Regions from separate parts of the Serinibacter salmoneus genome, predicted to be linked through region 4. Evidence: predicted binding sites of a transcription regulator. Region 4 holds the regulator's gene; each other region holds the start of a gene.
The links. The regulator HrcA, encoded in region 4, represses chaperone genes, less so after heat shock. The targets are predictions, from matches to a motif close to TTNGCACTCGNNNNNNNCGAGTGCNAA.

Region 1: groL (chaperonin GroEL) is a predicted target of HrcA. The motif match lies at 2,353-2,379, and genes of this name have one in related genera.
Region 2: groES (co-chaperone GroES) is a predicted target of HrcA. The motif match lies at 779-805, and genes of this name have one in related genera.
Region 3: ATL40_RS12810 (Hsp20/alpha crystallin family protein) is a predicted target of HrcA. The motif match lies at 3,771-3,797, and genes of this name have one in related genera.

The regions. Positions count from the first base shown of each region.
Region 1 is NZ_PDJD01000001.1:2,342,476-2,347,584, reverse strand. It holds gene ATL40_RS10485 (alpha/beta hydrolase family protein) at 1-772, shown strand, start outside; gene ATL40_RS10480 (hypothetical protein) at 921-1,844, opposite strand; gene ATL40_RS10475 (hypothetical protein) at 1,841-2,308, opposite strand; gene groL (chaperonin GroEL) at 2,530-4,158, shown strand; gene ATL40_RS10465 (DUF4031 domain-containing protein) at 4,396-5,109, opposite strand, start outside.
Region 2 is NZ_PDJD01000001.1:614,009-619,117, forward strand. It holds gene ATL40_RS02645 (class I SAM-dependent methyltransferase) at 1-740, opposite strand, end outside; gene groES (co-chaperone GroES) at 967-1,263, shown strand; gene ATL40_RS02655 (WhiB family transcriptional regulator) at 1,460-1,750, opposite strand; gene ATL40_RS15155 (MerR family transcriptional regulator) at 2,100-2,996, shown strand; gene guaB (IMP dehydrogenase) at 3,106-4,626, shown strand; gene ATL40_RS02670 (ABC transporter substrate-binding protein) at 4,778-5,109, shown strand, end outside.
Region 3 is NZ_PDJD01000001.1:2,871,705-2,876,813, forward strand. It holds gene pgi (glucose-6-phosphate isomerase) at 1-54, opposite strand, end outside; gene ATL40_RS12795 (LppM family (lipo)protein) at 272-955, shown strand; gene ATL40_RS12800 (uracil-xanthine permease family protein) at 1,053-2,375, shown strand; gene ATL40_RS12805 (LacI family DNA-binding transcriptional regulator) at 2,588-3,649, shown strand; gene ATL40_RS12810 (Hsp20/alpha crystallin family protein) at 3,883-4,314, shown strand; gene ATL40_RS12815 (hypothetical protein) at 4,772-5,109, shown strand, end outside.
Region 4 is NZ_PDJD01000001.1:1,760,397-1,765,505, reverse strand. It holds gene hemW (radical SAM family heme chaperone HemW) at 1-770, shown strand, start outside; gene ATL40_RS07915 (DUF2189 domain-containing protein) at 780-1,706, shown strand; gene ATL40_RS07910 (DUF3097 family protein) at 1,791-2,669, opposite strand; gene hrcA (heat-inducible transcriptional repressor HrcA) at 2,792-3,847, shown strand; gene dnaJ (molecular chaperone DnaJ) at 3,897-5,015, shown strand; gene ATL40_RS07895 (PhoH family protein) at 5,015-5,109, shown strand, end outside.

The sequences.
Region 1 (5,109 bases), 580 kb from region 4:
CGAGCTGACCGCGCAGGCCCCCGACGGCTACCCGGTGCACGGCTGGCTCGCAACGCCCGATCCGCAGCGGGTCGGTGCCGGTCCCCACCCCGTGCTCCTGATGATCCACGGCGGCCCGTACGCCGCCTACGAGGACGTGTTCTTCGACGAGGTGCAGGCCTACACCCAGGCGGGCTACGCCGTCGTGTACGGCAACCCGCGGGGCGGTGCCGGGTACGGTGCCGATCACGGCCGCGCGATCCAGGGCCGGTGGGGGACCGTGGACGCGCAGGACGTGCTCGCCCTGCTCGACCACGCCCTGGCGACCCACCCCGAGCTGGACGCCGCACGCACCGGGGTGCTCGGCGGCTCCTACGGGGGTTACCTCACGGCGTGGCTGACCACCCGTACGGACCGGTTCGTCGCCGCGGTGGTGGAGCGCGGCTTCCTGGACCCGATCAGCTTCGCCGGGTCCAGCGACATCGGCTGGGTGTTCGGCCACCAGAACCTCGGGGAGGACCCCGAGCGCCTGGCCGCGCAGAGCCCGATGGCGCACCTCTCCCGCGTGGTCACCCCCACGCTGGTGATCCACTCCGAGCAGGACTGGCGCTGCCCCGTGGAGCAGGGTCAGCGCTGGTACGTGGGGTTGCGCCGCCAGGGCGTACCGACCGAACTGCTGCTCTTCCCCGGTGAGGGGCACGAGCTCTCCCGCTCCGGACGGCCCCGGCACCGACGCGAACGCTTCGAGGCGATCCTGGAGTGGTTCGGGCGCTACCTGCCCCTCGAGGCCTGACCGCGAGACGACGCCGCTCGCTCGCAGTCCCACGCCGAATCCGTACCGCCCGCGGCGAGACCGTGTCCCCGGGGCACGGGCTCGCCGCCGCAGGCACGTCGTCGCTGGGTGGCAGGCGCCGCGTGGGTGGGCGCGGGGTGGTGAGCGCTCAGGCGGCCCGGCGCAACCGCGCCAGGAACGGCAGCCGCTCCAGCGGCAGGAACGCCGCCCAGCAGATCACCGTGGGCAGGAAGTGAATGCCGATCGCGGCGAACGTCATCGCGTGGAAGGCCACGAACACGGCCACCGCGAGGTAGAGCCAGCGGCCGCGCAGCCACAGCACGATCGGGGAGAGGAACTCCAGGATCAGCAGCGCCCACTGCCCGAGGATCAGCAGCCACGGGTAGTTCAGGGTCCAGGTCACCAGGGCCGAGCCGCGGCGCATGATCGCCCACACGAACACCGCGGAGTTCGCCCACCCGGCCGGGGTGCCCGCGCGCAGCGTCTTCAGCACCGCACTGCCCACGTAGGTCGCGACCACGCCCAGCTGCACACAGCGCAACGCCCACCCGGCCGCCTGGGAGGCATCGCCGTCGCGCAGCGTGGCCGCACCCACGGTCGGCAGCACGGTGACGGCCACCATGAGCGCGAGGTGGTCGTGGCTGACGTAGCCGTAGCCCTGAGAGTTGAGCATCCACACCCAGAAGGCCGCGGCGACCACCCAGCCGGTGGTGCGCTGCCAGCGGCCCCACAGGGTCGTGGCGATGCCGGCCGCGCAGCCGAGCAGGATCACCCAGAGCAGCGCGGTGCCGACCTGCGGACCGAAGGGTGGCAGGTGGACGGCGCGCGCGAGCCAGGTGGGCTGGTACAGATCCGGCACGTACCCGTGGGGGATGACGCTGGCGCGCACCCACGTGACGTCCAGCACGAGGAAGGCGTAGATCAGGATGCGGAAGGCCGCCACCCGCGCGAGCGGCACCTCGGGCGCCAGCCACCCGGCCACCGCGCCGGCCGCGCGTCGGGGCCAGGGGCGCCTCGCCGTCGTGCCGCCCGTGGCTGCGGTGCCCCCCTCAGGATTGGTGTGCGCGCTCACGGCTGAACCTCCCAGGTGGCCAGCGTGAGGATCTCCGGCTCACCCACGGCCTCGCCGTCCTGCAACTGCGTCACCGAGCGGCGTAGGTAGAGCACCTCCGGTTGAGCGCGTTCGGGGCGGAGCCGGGCGTGGGCGTCCGCGATCGCCTGGAGCAGCGAGGGATCGTCCATGAACCGGCCGAGCTGGCCCTCGATCTCGCCGCGCGCCACGCCGGTGGAGGCGTGGTTGAGGCCGAGGGTGCGGATCTCGCTCTCGCCCTCGAACTGCGCCTCGAGGTAGACCGATCGCACGGTGCCGTTGAGGTCCTTCGGCGCGCCGTACTGCGACAGGGAGCCGAGCGGGAAGTAGTCGTCGGTGTCCACGAGCTGGCCCGCGGTCAGCACCCCGAGGGCCGCCGCGGTGGCCAGGAGGCGCCAGGCCAGGCCCCAGCGGGTCAGTCGGCGCGAGGTCGGTCGGGAGGTCACCACGCCACGGTAGGCGATGGGTGCCCGCGCGCGGGGCACCGCTGCTTGCACTCTCGTGGTGAGAGTGCCAATAATGGCGTTAGCACTCTCGCGGTGAGAGTGACAGAACCACCGGAGCCGATGAGGCGTCGCGGGGTACGGGACCAGACCGTGCTCGGCGCCGTCGTCCGTCGCGGGCATCGAGCCGGTGACACGCCCGAACACGGAGGATCGTCAGCCACATGGCCAAGATCATTGCCTTTGACGAGGAGGCCCGCCGCGGCATGGAGCGAGGCCTGAACCGCCTCGCCGACGCCGTCAAGGTCACCCTCGGCCCGAAGGGCCGCAACGTCGTCCTGGAGAAGAAGTGGGGCGCCCCCACGATCACCAACGACGGCGTCTCGATCGCCAAGGAGATCGAGCTCGAGGAGCCGTTCGAGAAGATCGGCGCCGAGCTCGTCAAGGAGGTCGCCAAGAAGACCGACGACGTCGCGGGTGACGGTACGACCACCGCCACCGTGCTGGCCCAGGCGCTCGTGCGCGAGGGTCTGCGCAACGTCGCCGCCGGCGCCAACCCGATCGCGCTGAAGCGCGGCATCGACGTCGCCGTGGAGAAGGTCACCGAGGCGCTGCGCACGCAGGCCAAGGAGATCGAGACCAAGGACGAGATCGCCGCCACCGCCGCCATCTCCGCCAACGACCCGGCCATCGGCGAGCTCATCGCCGAGGCCATCGACAAGGTCGGCAAGGAGGGCGTCATCACGGTCGAGGAGTCCAACGCCCTCGGCCTGGAGCTCGAGCTCACCGAGGGTATGCGCTTCGACAAGGGCTACCTCTCGGCGTACTTCGTCACCGACCAGGAGCGCCAGGAGGCCGTCCTGGAGGACGCCTACGTGCTGCTGGTGGAGTCGAAGATCTCCACGGTCAAGGACCTGCTGCCGCTGCTGGAGAAGGTCATCCAGTCCGGCAAGCCGCTCGTGATCATCGCCGAGGACGTCGAGTCCGAGGCGCTGGCCACCCTCGTGGTCAACAAGATCCGCAACATCTTCCGCTCCGTGGCCGTCAAGGCTCCCGGCTTCGGTGACCGCCGCAAGGCGATGCTGCAGGACATGGCCATCCTCACCGGTGGTCAGGTCATCTCCGAGACCGTGGGTCTCACCCTGGAGAACGCCGACCTGTCCGTGCTGGGCACGGCCCGCAAGGTCGTCGTCACCAAGGACGAGACCACCATCGTCGAGGGCGGCGGCGACGCCGAGATGCTCGAGGGCCGCGTGCAGCAGATCCGCGCGGAGATCGAGAACTCCGACTCCGACTACGACCGCGAGAAGCTCCAGGAGCGCCTCGCCAAGCTCGCCGGCGGCGTGGCCGTCATCAAGGCGGGTGCGGCCACCGAGGTGGAGCTCAAGGAGCGCAAGCACCGCATCGAGGACGCCGTGCGCAACGCCAAGGCGGCCGTCGAGGAGGGCATCGTCGCCGGTGGTGGCGTCGCCCTCATCCAGGCCGGCAAGGTTGCCTTCGCCGAGCTGGACCTCAAGGGTGACGAGGCCACGGGCGCCACGATCGTGCAGCTCGCGATCGACGCCCCGCTCAAGCAGATCGCGATCAACGCCGGTCTCGAGGGCGGCGTCGTGGCCGAGAAGGTCCGTCACCTGCCCGCCGGTCAGGGCCTCAACGCCGCCACCGGCGAGTACGAGGACCTGCTGGCCGCCGGTGTGAACGACCCGGTGAAGGTGACCCGTTCCGCGCTGCAGAACGCCGCCTCCATCGCCGGTCTGTTCCTGACCACCGAGGCCGTCGTCGCCGACAAGCCCGAGCCCCCGGCTCCGGCTCCCGCCGGCGGCGGCGACGAGATGGGCGGCATGGGCTTCTGAGGCTGAGCCGACCACCTCGCGCCTCGCGCGCGCAGTGAGTCAGCGGGCGGTCACCCCCTCGGGGGTGGCCGCCCGTTTCGCGTGCCCCGTGCGCCGAGCGATGGGTTGCGCAGGGTTCGCTCGCGCGCGGGCGGCGCAAGGGCACGTTCGGCGGGAGCTGGGTGCGCCGAGCGATGGGTTGCGCAGGGTTCGCTCGCGCGCGGGCGGCGCAAGGGCACGTTCGGCGGGAGAGTCCGGTCAGTCCGAGGTGAGGCGGGTGATCTCGTCGGCGATGTTGCGGCGCGCGGCGTCCTCCCAGCGCGCCCGTCCGGCCGGCGTGTGGAACAGGTCCCCGGCGAGCAGATCCCGCAGGATCGCCGCGCGGCCCGCGCGGAAGTCCGCCTCCGGGACGTCCGCGTACTCGCCACGGATGGCGGCGGCGTAGTCCGCGTAGCGCGTGGGGGAGGACCCCAGCACGCTGAGGTCCGCGTCGCTGAGGATCGCCGCCGCCTGGTCCCCCGGGCTCGGGCGGTGGTCCGCGGTCATCGTCACGAGGGCCGCCACCGCCTCGCCCTCGCGTGCGGGTCGGGTCCCCGCGAGCGCCGCGCGCGCCAGCGCCGCGCTGTCCCGCTCGTCCTGACCGGGCACGACGGCGCGGCCCCCCTGGTGTTCGAAGGCCCGCCCCGAGCGGTGGACCGCATCGTGGAACCAGGCACCCAGGAGGGCCCGCCGTCGCACCTGGTTCGGGGCCTGGCCCCGGGCGGTGAGCAGGTCCACGGCGTCCAGCACCTCGCGCAGGTGGGTGAGCCCATGGTGCAGCCGCCCGCGCTGCGACCAGCGCGCCAGCAGATCCTCGCCGATCCCGCCCCAGGCCGCGCCCGGTGTGCTCCCGTCGCTGAGGCCGGCCCAGCGTCGCCGGAGGTCATCCCGCTCCGCCCGGCGCGCGTGGGCGGTGCGGCGCAGGCCGCTCGC
Region 2 (5,109 bases), 1.1 Mb from region 4:
CGCCCTGGGCCCTCGGGAGCGAGCGGGCCGAACCAGAGGTCGGCCTCCAGGGTCTGGCCGTCCACGCTGATCCACTGGGCGTGGGCGTCATCGGGGATCTCCCGGTGGGCGAGGGCGGACCCGAGCTTCATGCCCAGAGCGGGGACGCGTTCGCGCAGCGCCATGAGGGTGTGGGGGTCGGGGGAGTGGTCGGCAAGGCGGTGCACGCGCCCCTTGCCGGTGCGGCGCGCGGGGTCGGCCCAGATGCCGTCCACCGCGTTCAGGTCCACGGCCGCGGGGTCCAGGGCGTCGGCTTGGATCACCCGGGCCTCGGGGAGCTGACGGAGGTTGACGCCGGCGACCAGGGCGGTGGCGGGATCGCGCTCGACGGCCAGCACCCGCAGGTCCATGCCGGCCAGCGCCATCGCGTCCGCCCCGATGCCGCAGCCGAGGTCCGCCACGGTGCGCACGCCGGCCTGGGCGTAGCGGTGGGCGTGCCTCCCGGCCAGGCTCAGCCGGGTGGCCTGCTCCAGGCCGTCGGGGGTGAAGAGCATGTCGCGCGCGAGGTCGCCGAACTTGGTGACCGCCTTGGCTCGCAGCCGGGACTGGGTCAAGGCAGCAGCGACGAGGGCGGGATCGAAGCCGGCCTCCCGCAGCGCCGAGCCGAGCGCGAGGCTCCGCTTCTCGTCGTAGGGCGGGAGCTCGGCCAGGAGCGCCCATCCCGCGGGTTCGGCCAGGGCGGAGAGTGCGTCGAGGTCCACCCCACGATCCTGCCGCATTCTCGGTGCGGAGCGGACCGTTGGCACTCGCCTTGACCGAGTGCTAATCGGCTTCCTAGACTGGCGGCGGATCGAGGTCGCACCCGTGAGGGCGCGGTCCTCGCCCAGTACCCGAGCTCGTGGTGGTTCGACCCCCGCGACGGCGGACCCGTGCGAGGGAGGGTGCTGAACCTGTCGTTCCCATCAGATACGGAAGGGGAGGTCCGACGTGTCGGTCTCCATCAAGCCGCTCGAGGACCGGATCGTCGTTCAGACGCTCGAGGCCGAGCAGACCACGGCATCGGGGCTCGTGCTCCCGGACAGCGCCAAGGAGAAGCCCCAGGAGGGCAAGGTGCTCGCGGTGGGCCCGGGTCGCGTGGACGACTCCGGCAACCGCGTCCCGGTGGACGTCGCAGTCGGCGACGTCGTCATCTACTCCAAGTACGGCGGCACCGAGGTGAAGTACTCGGGTGAGGACTACCTCATCCTCTCGGCTCGCGACATCCTCGCGATCGTCGAGAAGTGATTCGCGGCGGGCGCTGACCCGCGCAACGACAAACGCCCCGCTCCGGCCATGCCGGAGCGGGGCGTTTGTCGTCGGTGTCAGCACCTCTCACGCGCAATCCCGCATTGCGATTCCCGGTCGAGGGGCATCGAGGACCGGCGCGCTCGCGAATGCCGTCGTCGATTCCCGAGCGCGCGCCGGTTGCGGGAAGGGCGATTCAGCCGGCCCGGCGCAGCGAGCCGTCGAGGATGGCGACCCGCTCGTCCTCGGACAGTCCGCCCCACACGCCGTAGGGCTCGCGGACGGACAGCGCGTGCTCGCGGCACATCGCCACCACGGGGCATTGTGCGCACACTGCCTTTGCTGCCTCGTCCCGGCGGCGCCGCGCGCTGCCGCGCTCACCCTCGGGGTGGAAGAAGATCGACGGTTCTGCCTTGCGGCAGGCGCCCTCGTACTGCCATTCCCAGTGATGCATCGCGGGTCCGGGGAGGCGGGAGAGTTCAGCCATGAGGGCTTCCGTTCCTGTCGGGGGGCTGACGGGCTGAGACGACCTTATATTCGACTCAATTCCGATTCAAGGGGCGTCCGTGACCAGTTCGCGGCATTAGGCGTCTCGGAGGTGGCTCGGAGGTGAACGCATGAGGACCTGCGCATCTGGTCGCGACCGGGGTCGTGGAGCGTCGTTGCGCTCTTGACCTGGGACGACGTTGTGCGCGGGTATGTGGTTCGTGGGCGGCCTCGGGGTCGTTCGCTGCGGTCTGAGGCGGTGTGACTGCACGCAAAACTTCTTCCGCACCCGGGGCCGTCCTCCTGGCAGACTCGTCGTGTGGCTGCATGACCGAGGTAAGGGGGAACCGATGTCAAGCCAGCGGGATGGGGGAACATCCAACGGCGGTGAGCGGGCCGCGGTCGAGGCGCACCTGACGGTGGCCGCGGTCGCCGCGCGACTGGGCGTGGCCGCCTCGACGCTGCGTACGTGGGATCGGCGCTACGGCCTGGGACCATCGGGGCGCGCCGCCGGTTCTCATCGCCGGTACTCGCAGGAGGACCTGGCACGACTGGAGACGATGCGAGCGCTGACGGAGCGCGGTGTCGCACTGGGCGATGCCGCACGCATGGCGCAACAGTCCGCGCCGGTGCCGGACGCGCTCGTGGAGGATCTCGATGCGCTCTCGCTCGCGGCGGCGGCGATCGATTCGGGTCATGACCGGTTGGTCACGGTACTGCGGGCCTCGGTCGGGCGCCGAGGTCTTCTCGAGACGTACCTGAGCCGGGTGGAGCCGGCGTTCGGCATCCTCGCGGATGCGGAGCGATCCGATGTGCCCGGGCACGAGCCGGAGGTCGCGGTCACTGCCGCGATGCTGGAGATCGTCCGCGAGCACGCGGCGCTCGCCGCGCCGAGCGTGGACGGCGAAGTCCTGGTGGTCGGGGAGGGGCGGTTCCCGCTCTCGGCGCACGTCCTGGCCGGCGCCCTCGGCGAGCACGGTGTCCGGGCGCGAGTGGCCAGGCCACGGGCGGACGGGGCCAGCACCCACCACGGATGTGGGCGCGCTGCGCTGGCGATCGAGATCCACGTGGTGGGCGGGACCCGGGTGGAGGTGAATCGCGACGAGTGCGAGCACGACCTCATGCTGGTGGGCTCGCATGCGGACTCCGGCGTGGTGGCGCACCGCGTGCGCACGCTGTCCGCCGCGCTGCCTGAGGCGCTGGACGTGCTCGCCTCCCGCGCGAGCGCAGGGGAGGGCGAGGCCTGACGCCCTGACGCACTCGCCGTCGTACGATGGCGGGGTGTCAGACGCCGCGATCCAGCCCGCAGTCCTAAGCGCCAGTGACGCCACCCGCGAGGCGGTGACCGGAGCCTCGATGGGCGCCCCGGCAGCCCGCAGTGTGGCCGACAAGTTCGGCTTCGTGGGCCTCACCTACGACGATGTCCTGCTGCTGCCGGGAGAGACGGACGTCATCCCGAGCGAGGCGGACACCACCACGCGCCTGACGCGGGAGATCTCGCTGCGCATCCCGCTGATCTCGGCGGCGATGGACACGGTGACGGAGTCCCGGATGGCGATCGCCATGGCCCGCCAGGGCGGGATGGGCGTGCTGCACCGCAACCTGCCGATCGCCGACCAGGCCGCCCAGGTGGACCTCGTGAAGCGTTCGGAGTCCGGGATGATCACCGACCCGGTCACGGTGGAACCCGATGCGACGCTCACCGAGTTGGACGCGCTGTGCGCCGCCTACCGGGTCTCCGGCCTGCCGGTGGTCGACGGCGACGGCATCCTGGTCGGGATCATCACCAACCGCGACCTGCGGTTCGTGCCCCGGGAGGAGTACGAGGCCACCCGCGTGCGCGAGGTGATGACCGCCGCCCCCCTGGTGACCGCGCCGGTGGGCATTCCCCGCGCGGACGCCGCGGCCCTGCTGCGCAAGCACCGGGTGGAGAAGCTCCCGCTGGTGGACGCCGGTGGCCGGTTGCGCGGACTGATCACCGTGAAGGACTTCGTCAAGACGGAGCAGTACCCGCAGGCCACGAAGGACGCCGACGGGCGGTTGCTCGTGGGAGCCGCGGTCGGCTTCTTCGGCGACGCCTGGGAACGCGCGACGGCGCTGGTGGAGGCGGGCGTGGACGTGCTGGTGGTCGACACCGCCAACGGGCACGCCCGACTCATGCTGGACATGGTGCGCCGGCTCAAGAGCGACCCGGCCACCCGCGGCGTGCAGGTGATCGGCGGGAACGTCGCCACCCGCGCCGGGGCGGCGGCGCTGGTCGAGGCCGGGGTGGACGCGGTGAAGGTCGGCGTGGGTCCGGGCTCGATCTGCACCACCCGGGTGGTCGCCGGCGTCGGCGTCCCGCAGGTCACCGCCATCTATGAGGCCTACCTCGCCGCACACGAGGCGGGGGTGCCCGTGATCGGCGACGGCGGGTTGCAGCACTCCGGTGACATCGCCAAGGCGATCGTGGCGGGCGCGGAGACCGTGATGCTCGGTGGGCTGCTCGCCGGCACCGACGAGAGCCCGGGCGACCTGGTGCTGATGAACGGCAAGCAGTACAAGCGTTACCGCGGCATGGCCTCGCTCGGGGCGATGCAGTCGCGTGGCGATCGTCGTTCCTACTCCAAGGACCGCTACTTCCAGGGCGACCTGAGTGATGACGAGATCATCACCGAGGGCATCGAGGGTCAGGTGCCCTACCGCGGGCCGTTGGCGGCCGTGGCGCACCAGCTCACGGGCGGATTGCACCAGTCGATGTTCTACGTGGGTGCCCGCACCATTCCCGAACTGCAGGCCCGGGGTGAATTCGTCCGCATCACCCCCGCCGGGCTGAAGGAATCCCACCCGCACGACGTGCAGATGGTGGCCGATTCCCCGAATTACGCGCGGCGGTAGCGGGCAGAACGCCCGCAACACCGCGTGGACGCGTGGGCTTCCCGGTCACGCTGATCGCGAACGTCAGGTGAGACTTCTCCGCCTGCGGTATCCGTGGTGGGCGTGGTGTGGTTAGCCTCGAGGGTCACCCGCGACCCACGAGGAGCCTGTCATGACCACCACGCGGACCCTGCTGACCTCCCTGACGCTCGCCGGCGCCCTGGCGTTGGCCGCCTGCTCGGGGGGTTCGGACCCGTTGAGCACGGATGGCGGCGAGAGCGAGGACTCGGGCTCGGAGACCTCCGCCGGGACGGAGGGCGGCGGCACGATCGCGATCGGTTCGGCGAACTTCACCGAGTCGGAGATCATCGCGAACATCTACTCCATCGCGTTGCAGGACGCCGGGTTCGAGGTGACCGAGCGCTTCCAGATCGGCTCGCGCGAGGCGTACATCCCGGCGCTGCAGGACGGCAGCATCGACCTCATCCCGGACTACACCGGCAA
Region 3 (5,109 bases), 1.1 Mb from region 4:
GGCGGTCAACTCCGCCCAGGCGTCAGTGGTGGTGGGGTCGATCGGAGCGCTCATGCCCCAACCGTAGTCCGCGCGAGTGCCGCGCGCGCGGGCCGAGTGGTGGAGCCGGTCGGCCCGCCTCCCGGGCGCCGGGACTGGCAGGGCGAGCACGGCCTCGGTAGCGTGCGCCCAAGCCGTCACGACCACCGAGAGGCCCATGATGTCCGCAGCCACGACGACCGCTCCGCGCCGCACCCACCGATCGGGGAGGTCACGCGGTCTCCTTGCCGTGGTGGCGATCGCCCTGATGGGCCTGCTGACCGGGTGCATGAAGTTCACGACCGACCTGACGATCGACGCCGACCTGAACGTGTCCGGGGAGATCGTGTTCGGGATCGAGACCCAGGCCCTGGAGACCATGGGGGCGACTCCGGAGGACGTGGTCGGGGAGGCGCCCGAGGACCTACCCGAGGGGGCCACCTACGAACCTCTGGACGACGGCACCTACTCCGGGTTCGTCTTCGGCCTGGAGGGGGTGTCAGCCTCGGAGTTCACCTCGGGTGAGGGGGTGTCGGAGGCCGCGCCCGGCCTGTCCATCAGCGAGCAGGACGGCGTGATCACCTTTGCGATGGACTCACCGCTGGCGGAGCTCGAGGAGGAGTCCGCGGGCTCCGAGATGCCGTTCGATGCCACGAGCATGGTCGATGAGGCCTGGGTGCAGATCACCTTCCCGGGGCCGGTGACCGAGGCCGAGGGCGCCGAGATCTCCGGCAACACCGCGCGGTGGGACCTGACCGAGTACAGCGCCGCCGAGTTGACCGCGACCGCCGAGAGCGGCGACGCGGGCGGCCTGTGGCTCACCCTGGCGCTCATCATCGTGGTGGTCCTGCTCGCCGTGGCGGTGGTCGCCGTGATCATCCGCCGCCGTGGTGCGGCGCGCCGGCAAGGCACCTCGGGCCCGACATCCACGCCCTGAGCCCGACCGCCTGACCCGGACCCCCTGAGCGGGCGCGGCGAACACTAGGCTGGGCGCGGTTCCCCCATCCGCGCCCAGCCCGAACGAAGGTCTCGTCGTGCCCACTGCAGGCTCCCCCGCCACCGGTTCCCGCAATCCCTTCTCCTGGCGGGTCCACGGGGACGGTCGGACCGTCGCGCCCGGGACGGTGGTCACGCCGTCGGAGCGGCTGAGTTGGCCGCGCACCATCGGCATCGGCATGCAGCACGTGGTTGCCATGTTCGGCGCCACGTTCCTGGTACCGCTGATCACCGGGCTCCCGCCCGCGACCACCCTGTTCTTCTCCGGGGTCGGCACGTTCCTGTTCCTGCTCATCACGCGCGGGAAGGTGCCCAGCTACCTCGGTTCGAGTTTCGCCTTCATCGCCCCGATCGCGGCGGCTGAGGCCTCCGGCGGGATGGCGAGCGCGCTGGGAGGCGTGGTGATCGCGGGGGTGACCCTCGCCGTCGTCGGCCTCATCGTGAACTGGGCGGGGCACCGCTGGATCGACGTGGTGATGCCACCCGTGGTCACCGGCACCATCGTGGCGCTCATCGGCTTCAACCTGGCACCCGCGGCCTGGGGCAACGTGCAGCAGGCTCCGGTCACCGCCGTGGTGACAATCCTCGCCGTGGTGCTGGCGACCGTGCTCTTCCGCGGCATCCTGGGCCGGTTGGCGATCCTGGTCGGCGTGCTCGTGGGATACGTCGTGGCCCTCGTTCTCGGCGAGGTCACCTTCGAGGCCGTGCGTGAGGCAGCGTGGATCGGCCTCCCGGAGTTCACCGCCCCCACCTTCTCCATCTCCGTGCTGGGCCTGTTCGTGCCGGTGGTGCTGGTGCTGATCGCGGAGAACATCGGGCACGTGAAGTCGGTGGCGGCCATGACCGGGGAGAACCTGGACCCGATGGCCGGGCGCGCGCTGTTCGCCGACGGACTGGCCACCACGCTCGCCGGATTCGGAGGCGGCTCGGGGACCACCACCTACGCGGAGAACATCGGCGTGATGGCCGCGACCCGGGTCTACTCCACGGCGGCCTACTACGTGGCGGCCGCCACGGCGTTCCTGCTCTCCCTGTCCCCCAAGTTCGGTGCGCTCATCGCCACGATCCCGGTGGGTGTGCTCGGCGGGGCCGGCACCGTGCTGTACGGCATGATCGGCGTGCTCGGCGCCAGGATCTGGGTGCAGAACAAGGTGAACTTCGCCGACCCCGTGAACCTGACCACCGCCGCGATCGCCCTGATCATCGGCATCGCGAACTACACCTGGGTGGCCGGGGACCTCACCTTCGAGGGCATCGCGCTCGGCTCGGTGGCGGCCCTGGTGATCTACCACGTGATGCGTGCGATCGCGCGGTGGCGCGGCACCCACGCCGAGGCGGCCTCACCGGCCTCCCAGGTCTAGCGACCGCCTCCCGCGAGCACGGTGCGGGGCGTGCGCCGATCGGCGCACGCCCCGCACCGTGCCACCCGGTGGGCCGGGACGGCACGAGCGTCTGCGCCTGGCTCCTCCTCGTCGCTCAGGACGGAACACCAGGGAGCACCTGGATAGGCTTGCCGCGACGCACACCACGCCGCGGAACGGAGCCCCGCGGCTGACGACGACGGAGACGGACAGTGACGCAGGAGCACGGGGGCATCGGCGCGACCTCACCCCGCTCGCGGCCGCGCCTGATCGACGTCGCCGAGCGCAGCGGCGTGACCAAGTCCGTCGTCTCGCGCATCATGAACGCCGATCCCACGCTGCGCACCCGCCCGGAGACCCGCGAACGCGTGCTCGAGATCGCCCGAGAGCTCGGGTACCGACCCCACGCCGGCGCCCGCGCCCTCTCGGTGGCCCGCACCGGCACGCTGGCCTTCCTCATCCCGGACCTGACGAACACCGTCTACTCCACGATCCTGCGGGGAGCGATCCGCCGCGCGAGTGAACTCAGCTACGTCGTGCTGATCGCCGAGGATGCGGCGGAGTCCCCCGCCGGCGCCAACGAGTACGCCGACCTGGTGAGCACCGGGCGCGTGGACGGGCTCCTGGTCGGATCGGCGCGGCCCGACTCCCCCCTGCTGGCCAGCCTCGCGGGCGACTCGCGCTCCATCGCTCATGTCTTCGTCAACCGCGAGGTCCCCGGGTCGGGGCGCAATGTGGGGCTCGACATCGCCGGCGCCGCAGCCTTGGTGGTGGACTACCTGCACGCCCAGGGCCACACCGAGATCGGCCTCGTCTCCGGCCCGCTGGAGCTCCAACCCGCCCGCTCACGCATCGCGGGCTTCCAGGCCCGCATGGAGGCGCTCGGCCTGGACGGCAGCCGGGTCCGCACCGGACCGTTCAACGAGACCGGGGGCCACGGGGCCGCCACGGAACTCCTGGGCGCGCACCCGGAACTGACCGCCGTGTTCGGCTCCACCTTCGGCCAGTCGCTCGGCTGCCTGAAGGCGGTCACGCGCCTCGGCCTGAGCGTGCCAGGGGACGTCTCGGTCATCGGCTACGACGACCTCCCCGCCGCGGACTTCCTCATTCCCAGCCTCACGACCGTGGCGATGCCCCTGGACCAGCTCGGGGTCGCCGCCGTCGACGCCCTCGTGGCGCAGATCGAGGGTGCGGACCCGGCCGACGTCACCGTCACGGGCGGGAGTCACGTCGTCGAGCGCAACTCCGTCGGGCCGGCGCGCGCCCGGGCCTGACGGCGCCCCGATTCCGCCACACCCTCACTCCCCGTTCCGGCCCTCCAGGCGCGAGCACGGGCCACCTCCGCGCGCGCCCACACACTGCCGTTCGCCTTGAGTGAACTCCGCTCAACTTTGGCTGGCACTCTCGGTTGCGGAGTGCTAAAACAGTGGTGTACCGCCGACGGGAAACCCCGCCGACCAACCACACCGGGTCCGATGAGGACCCCGACACCGGAGGTGAGAAGGACATGGCCAACCGCTACGACCCCTTCCAGGAGCTGGACCGCCTCTTCGGCCAGATGGTCTCCTCGCAGCGCGCATCCGCGCAGATGCCGATGGACCTCTACCGCAGCGGCGACCACTACGTGCTGCGCACCGACCTGCCGGGCGCTGACCCCGGCTCGATCGACGTGAACGTCGAGGACCGCACCCTGACGATCCGCGCCGAGCGCAGCGCCGCCGAGGACAACGACGTGCAGTGGCTCGCCAAGGAGCGCCCGGTCGGCACCTACGCCCGGCAGCTCACCGTGGGCCGCGGCCTCGCGCTGGACAAGATCGAGGCGACCTACGCCGACGGCGTCCTCACGCTGACCATCCCGGTCGCCGAGGAGGCCAAGCCGCGCCGCATCGAGGTGCAGCACAGCGCGCAGAACGCGCAGCTGACCGACGCGGCGAGCTGAACGCGCAGCAGCGCCGCATCGCACAACAGCGAGGGCGCGGTGGGCCAGGTGCCCGCCGCGCCCTCGCTGCGTGTGCCGCCGCACTGTCCTCGCTGCCTGCGCCGCCGCGAGATGGTCCGAAGCCCGCGAGCGACGACGCCCGGCGGACCATCTCGCGGGCATCGTCGTCGCTCGCGGGCCGGAGGCGGCGGAATGAAGTGGACGACGGCGCGGTTGTCACCTACAGTGAAGGCTTCGTCCGCGACTTCGACGTCGCGACGAGATCGGCGGCGTAAGCCGCCAATCGCAGGGCCACCGGCCCCGCGAGGGCCACGAGGCCCCACCCGACCGTTCGGCCGACGCGGTGAGAACCCCCGCGGCCCCGGCACGCACCGCAGGTCTGGCAGCACTCATCACGCGCCGACCGCGAGCGAGTCGATCCCGGCGATCGGGCCGCACAGCACAAGGAGCAGGACCCATGACCACCATTCACCCCGATCTGACCACCACCCGCCCCGGCACCCTGGCGGGCGAGATCACGCTGGCAGCCGAGGCCGCGGCCCACGGCGTGCGCACCATGCTCGCGGAGCGCCGCGAACCCCGCCGGCCCCAGCCGCTCGCCTTCCTGGACGACGGCCGTCGCGTCTTCCTCATCGTCGACGCGGGCCGCGGCCGCCCGGTCGACCAGCCCCGCTCCTGGGGCATCGAGGTCACCCGTGACGGCGACCTCGTGGGCGACGGCGGAACCCACCTGGCCTTCCGCAGCACCCAGCCCCCGACGGCGCGCGCCGCCGAGCGCGCCACGCGCTTCCTCCT
Region 4 (5,109 bases):
AGGGCGGGTTCACCCGGGTCTCCTTCGGGGTGCAGTCCGTGGTGCCGGAGGTGCTGGCCACCCTGGACCGCACGCACGACCCGCGCCGGGTGCCCGAGGTGGTGGCCTGGGCGAAGGAGGCCGGCCTGGCGGTCTCGGTGGACCTCATCTACGGCACGCCGGGGGAGAGCCTGGCGCAGTGGCGCGCGAGCCTGGAGGGGGCGCTGGCCCTCGAACCCGATCACATCTCGGCCTATGCGCTGACCGTGGAGCCCGGCACGGCCCTGCACCGCCGGGTGCGGCGGGGTGAACTGCCCGCGCCCACCGGCGACGACGAGGCCGCGAAGTACGAGCTCGCCGACGATCTGCTCGCGGCGGGCGGGTACTCCTGGTACGAGATCAGCAACTGGGCGCGTACCCCGGATGACCGTTGCCGTCACAACCTCGCGTACTGGCGCGGTGAGGACTGGTGGGGGATCGGTCCCGGCGCGCACAGCCACATCGGGGGCGTGCGGTGGTGGAACGTGAAGCACCCGAGGGCGTACGCCGGCCGGCTGGCGCGGGGGGAGAGCCCCGCGGCGGGCAGGGAACTGCTGGATGCGACCGCCCGGGAGTTGGAGCGGGTGCTGCTGGGCACGCGCCTGGCCGAGGGCTTCCCGGTGGCGGGCCTGGATGCGGGCAGCGTGGCGCAACTCGAGCGGGACGGGCTGGTGACCTGCCATGATGCTCGCCTGCACTTGACGCGGCGTGGGAGGCTTCTTGCTGACGCGGTCGTTCACGCCTTGACCTAGGAGGAACTCATGTCCACGCCATACCCCCCGCCCGACCCGGACCGGCCCGACGACGCCGCGGGAGATCAGCCGCCGAACAACCCCTGGGACAACCAACCGGGCGCGGGGCAGACCCCGCCCCCGCCCCCGCCTGGCTACGGCACCCAGCCCCCGCCCCCCTCCTACGGCACGCCGCCCGCCGGAGGCCAGGGGGGGTACGGCGCCTTCCCGCCGCCGCCACCCCCGCCCTCCGGAGCCTACGGGGCGGCTCCGGTCGCTCCGCCGAACGATCTCGGCACGGCGCTGTCGATCGCATGGTCCCGACTGTGGAAGAACTTCGGTGTGCTCCTCGGGGCGTTCCTGATCTGGGGCATCGGGCTGAGCATCGTGATCGGTGCGCTGTACGCCATCGTCCTGGCACCGTCCATCGCGACCAGCACCTCGGACTCCGAAGCGATGGCCGCGCTCGGATCGGGCATCAGCGTCGGCGGCACGATCGTGGTCGGGGTCGTGAGCGCACTGGCCGGGTTCTTTGCGCAGATCGGGATCATCAACGGCGCACTGTCGATCGTGGACAACGGGCGCGCGCGCCTGGGTGACTTCTTCACCTTCCGCAACATCGGTTCCGCGATCGTGGTCGCTCTGCTGCTCGGCATCGCCTCCGGCCTGGTGGGCTGGACCTGGATCGGCGCGTACGTGGTCTTCTTCTTCGGGATGTTCGCGCTCTACTTCGCGATCGACCGCAATATGGGCTTCATGGACGCGATCAAGGCCAGCGTGGACGTGGCGATGAAGAACGCCGTGCCCGTGATCCTGCTGCTGTTGGTCACCCAGCTCGCGGCGCCGCTCGTGGGTCTCCTGGCGTGCTTCATCGGACTTCTGGTCACGATGCCGTGGGCGATGCTCTCCATCGCGGTGTTCTACCGCCGCGTGACGGGCGGCACGGTCGCTGCCTGAGGGAGACGGATCGAGTGAGCGCACGGTGCGCTCACAGCGAGGGGCCGGCGGGAACATTCCCGCCGGCCCTTGTGACATCCCGACTCACTCGATCGTGACGAAGTCCACCAGTTCCTCCACCCGGCCCAGGAGCGCGGGGGACAGGTCCCGGTAATCGCGGACCGACCCGAGGATGCGGGCCCATCCCTGGGCGATATCGGCCTGCGTGCGCCGGGGCCATCCCAGCGCCGCGAGCGACCCCACCTTGATGTCGGTGCCGCGCGGTACATCCGGCCACGCTCGCAGCCCCACCCGCTCGGGCTTCACGGCCTGCCACACATCCACGTACGGGTGCCCGAGCACCTTCACGTGTTGCGCGGCGGCACCGAGGCCGTGCAGTACCTGGGCGGCGAGACGGCTCTCCTTGGAGCCGGACACCAGGTGATCCAGCAGCACCCCGGCGCGGCGCTGGGGTGCGGGGGCGAACTGCGTGAGGATCTCCTCGAGATGGTCCGCACCCTGCAGGAGCTCCACGACGATCCCCTCCAGGCGCAGGTCGTCGCCCCAGACCTTCTCCACGAGCTCGGCGTCGTGCTTGCCCTCCACCCAGATCCGGGACGCGCGGGCCACGCGCGCCCTCGCCCCGTGGACGGCGACGGAGCCGGACGCCGTCCGGGACGGCCGGGCGGGTGCGGACTTCGGTCGCGGCCGCACGAGCCGCACCGGCTTGCCCTCGATCCAGAACCCCGGGCCCAGCGGGAAGGAGCGTCGCGCCCCGCGGCGGTCCTCGAGCACCACCACGTGCCCACCGTTGGTCTTCTCCACGGTGATCACCTCGCCCACGTACCCCGAGGTGACGTCCTCCACCACCAGGCCGGGCGCGGCCTCGACGTCGCGGGTCACGGCGCGTGAGCCGGTGCGCACCCGGGGATCCTCGTGTGGGCTCGTGCTGGCGAGGACATCTCGTCCGTACAGATCGGGCATGCTGGCAGCGTAGGAAGTCGATCGCGTGGGGGCGGTGCGCGACGCGCCCGAAGGGGTGAGGCGAGGGAGCGCGTAGAATTGGCACTCACCCATCGAGAGTGCTGGCCGCCGGAGGTGATTCCATGAGTACGGACCGTCGACTCGACGTGCTGCGGGCCATCGTGTCCGATTACGTCGCGACCCGCGAGCCCGTGGGTTCGCGCAGCCTCGTGGAGCGTCACAACCTCGGGGTCTCCCCGGCCACGATCCGCAACGACATGGCCGCCCTCGAGGACGCCGGCTACATCGCGCAGCCGCACACCTCGGCCGGCCGCATCCCCACCGACACCGGGTACCGACTGTTCGTGGACCATCTGGCCTCGATCAAGCCACTGACCGCGCCCGAGCGGCGCGCGATCGAGTCGTTCCTGGAGCAGTCGGTGGACCTGGACGACGCCGTGAACCGGACGGTCCGGCTGTTGGCCCAGCTCACCCATCAGGTCGCGGTGGTCCAGTACCCCTCCCTGCGTCGCTCCGCGCTGCGGCATGTGGAGCTCGTGCCGCTCGGGGGCGAGCGGCTGCTCGTGGTCATGATCACGGACTCGGGACGGGTCGAGCAGCGCATGGTCGCGGCCCCCGCCACGCCCGGCCCCTCACCCGTCCTCGACGAGGTGACGGTCGCGGACCTGCGCGCCCGCCTGAACGTGGCCGCCGCCGGCCTGCGCATGCCCACCCTGCGCGCGGCGCTGACCCGGGTGGCCCACCAGGTGGAGCCCTCCCTGGTCCCGGTCGTCGACGCCGTCGCCGATGTCATCTCCGAGACGCTGATGGAGGAGGTGGAGGATCGGATCGTCATGGCGGGTACGGCGAACCTCGCGCGCTCCGGTGTCGACTTCGCACAGACGATCTCCCCGGTCCTCGAGGCGATCGAGGAGCAGGTCGTGATCATGCGGCTGCTCGCCGAGATGGCGGCCGATGGCAGTGACGACGACCTCCAGGTCGCGGTTCGCATCGGGGCCGAGACCAAGCACGAGGGCCTCGCGGAGACCTCCGTGGTCGCCTCGCCCTACGGCGGCGAGACCTCCTCCGACGCCCTGGCCTTCCTCGGGGTGCTCGGACCCACCCGTATGGACTATCCCGGAGCCATGGCGGCGGTGCGCGCCGTGGCGCGGTACCTCTCCCACGTGGTGAACTCGTGAGAGCTCCCACCCACGGCGCATCAACCCGACGGCAAGGAAACACACCTACGTGACTGACTACTACCAGAGCCTCGGCGTCTCCCGCGACGCCTCGACCGAGGAGATCAAGCGCGCCTACCGCAAGTTGGCGCGCAAGTACCACCCCGATGTGATGGGCGACGAGGGCGCGGAGAAGTTCAAGGAGATCTCCGTGGCCCACGACGTCCTCAGCGACCCCGCCAAGCGTCAGCGCTACGACTCCGGCGGCATGGACGGCGGTGCGGGTGGCGCGGGTGCGGGCTTCGCCTTCAGCGACATCTTCGAGTCGTTCTTCGGTGCTGCAGCGGGCGGCGGCGGGGGCCGCGGCCCCATCCCGCGCGCCCGGCGCGGGCAGGATGCCCTGGTGCCGATCGAACTGACCCTGGAGGAGGAGGCGTTCGGCGCGCACAAGGAGATCCCGGTCGACACCGCTGTGGTCTGCTCCACCTGCCACGGATCGTGTGCGCGCCCGGGGACCAGTCCCAAGCCGTGCACCGTGTGCGGTGGCCGCGGTTCGGTGCAGCGCGTGGCCCGCTCGTTCCTGGGCAACGTCATGACACAGCAGCGTTGCGACGCCTGCCAGGGTTTCGGCTCCACGATTCCCGAGCCGTGCCCGGAGTGCTCCGGTGAGGGCCGGGTGCGGACCCGCCGCACGATCGACGTGGACGTGCCCGCCGGGGTCGAGGACGGCACCCGCATCAAGCTGGTGGCGCAGGGCGAGGTCGGCCCGGGCGGCGGGCCCGCCGGCGACCTGTACGTGGAGATCCACGAGAAGCGGCACCCGATCTTCACCCGCCGCGGTGACGACCTGCACTGCACCTCCGCGCTGCCGATGACCGCCGCAGCGCTCGGCACCACGGTGACCCTGGACACCCTGGACGGCCCCCAGGAGGTGGACATCGCCCCGGGCACGCAGGGCGACGCCGTCATCACCCTGCGCGGTAAGGGCATGGGCAGACTGCGCGGCCACGGGCGAGGTGACCTGCACATCCACCTCGACATCACGGTGCCCACCAATTTGGACGAACGCCAGACCGAACTGCTGCACGAACTCGCGCAGTTGCGCGGCGAGGAACGGCCCGAGGCCAGGGTGGCTCCCGTGGGCGCCGGGATGTTCTCCCGGTTGCGCGACAAGTTCGCGGGGCGTTAGTGGCACAGGATCCGAGCTCCGGCGGCATCCCCCGGGCGGAGGCGACGCGAGTCGTCCAACTCGGCGAGGACCTGGACATGCGCGCATTCGTCGG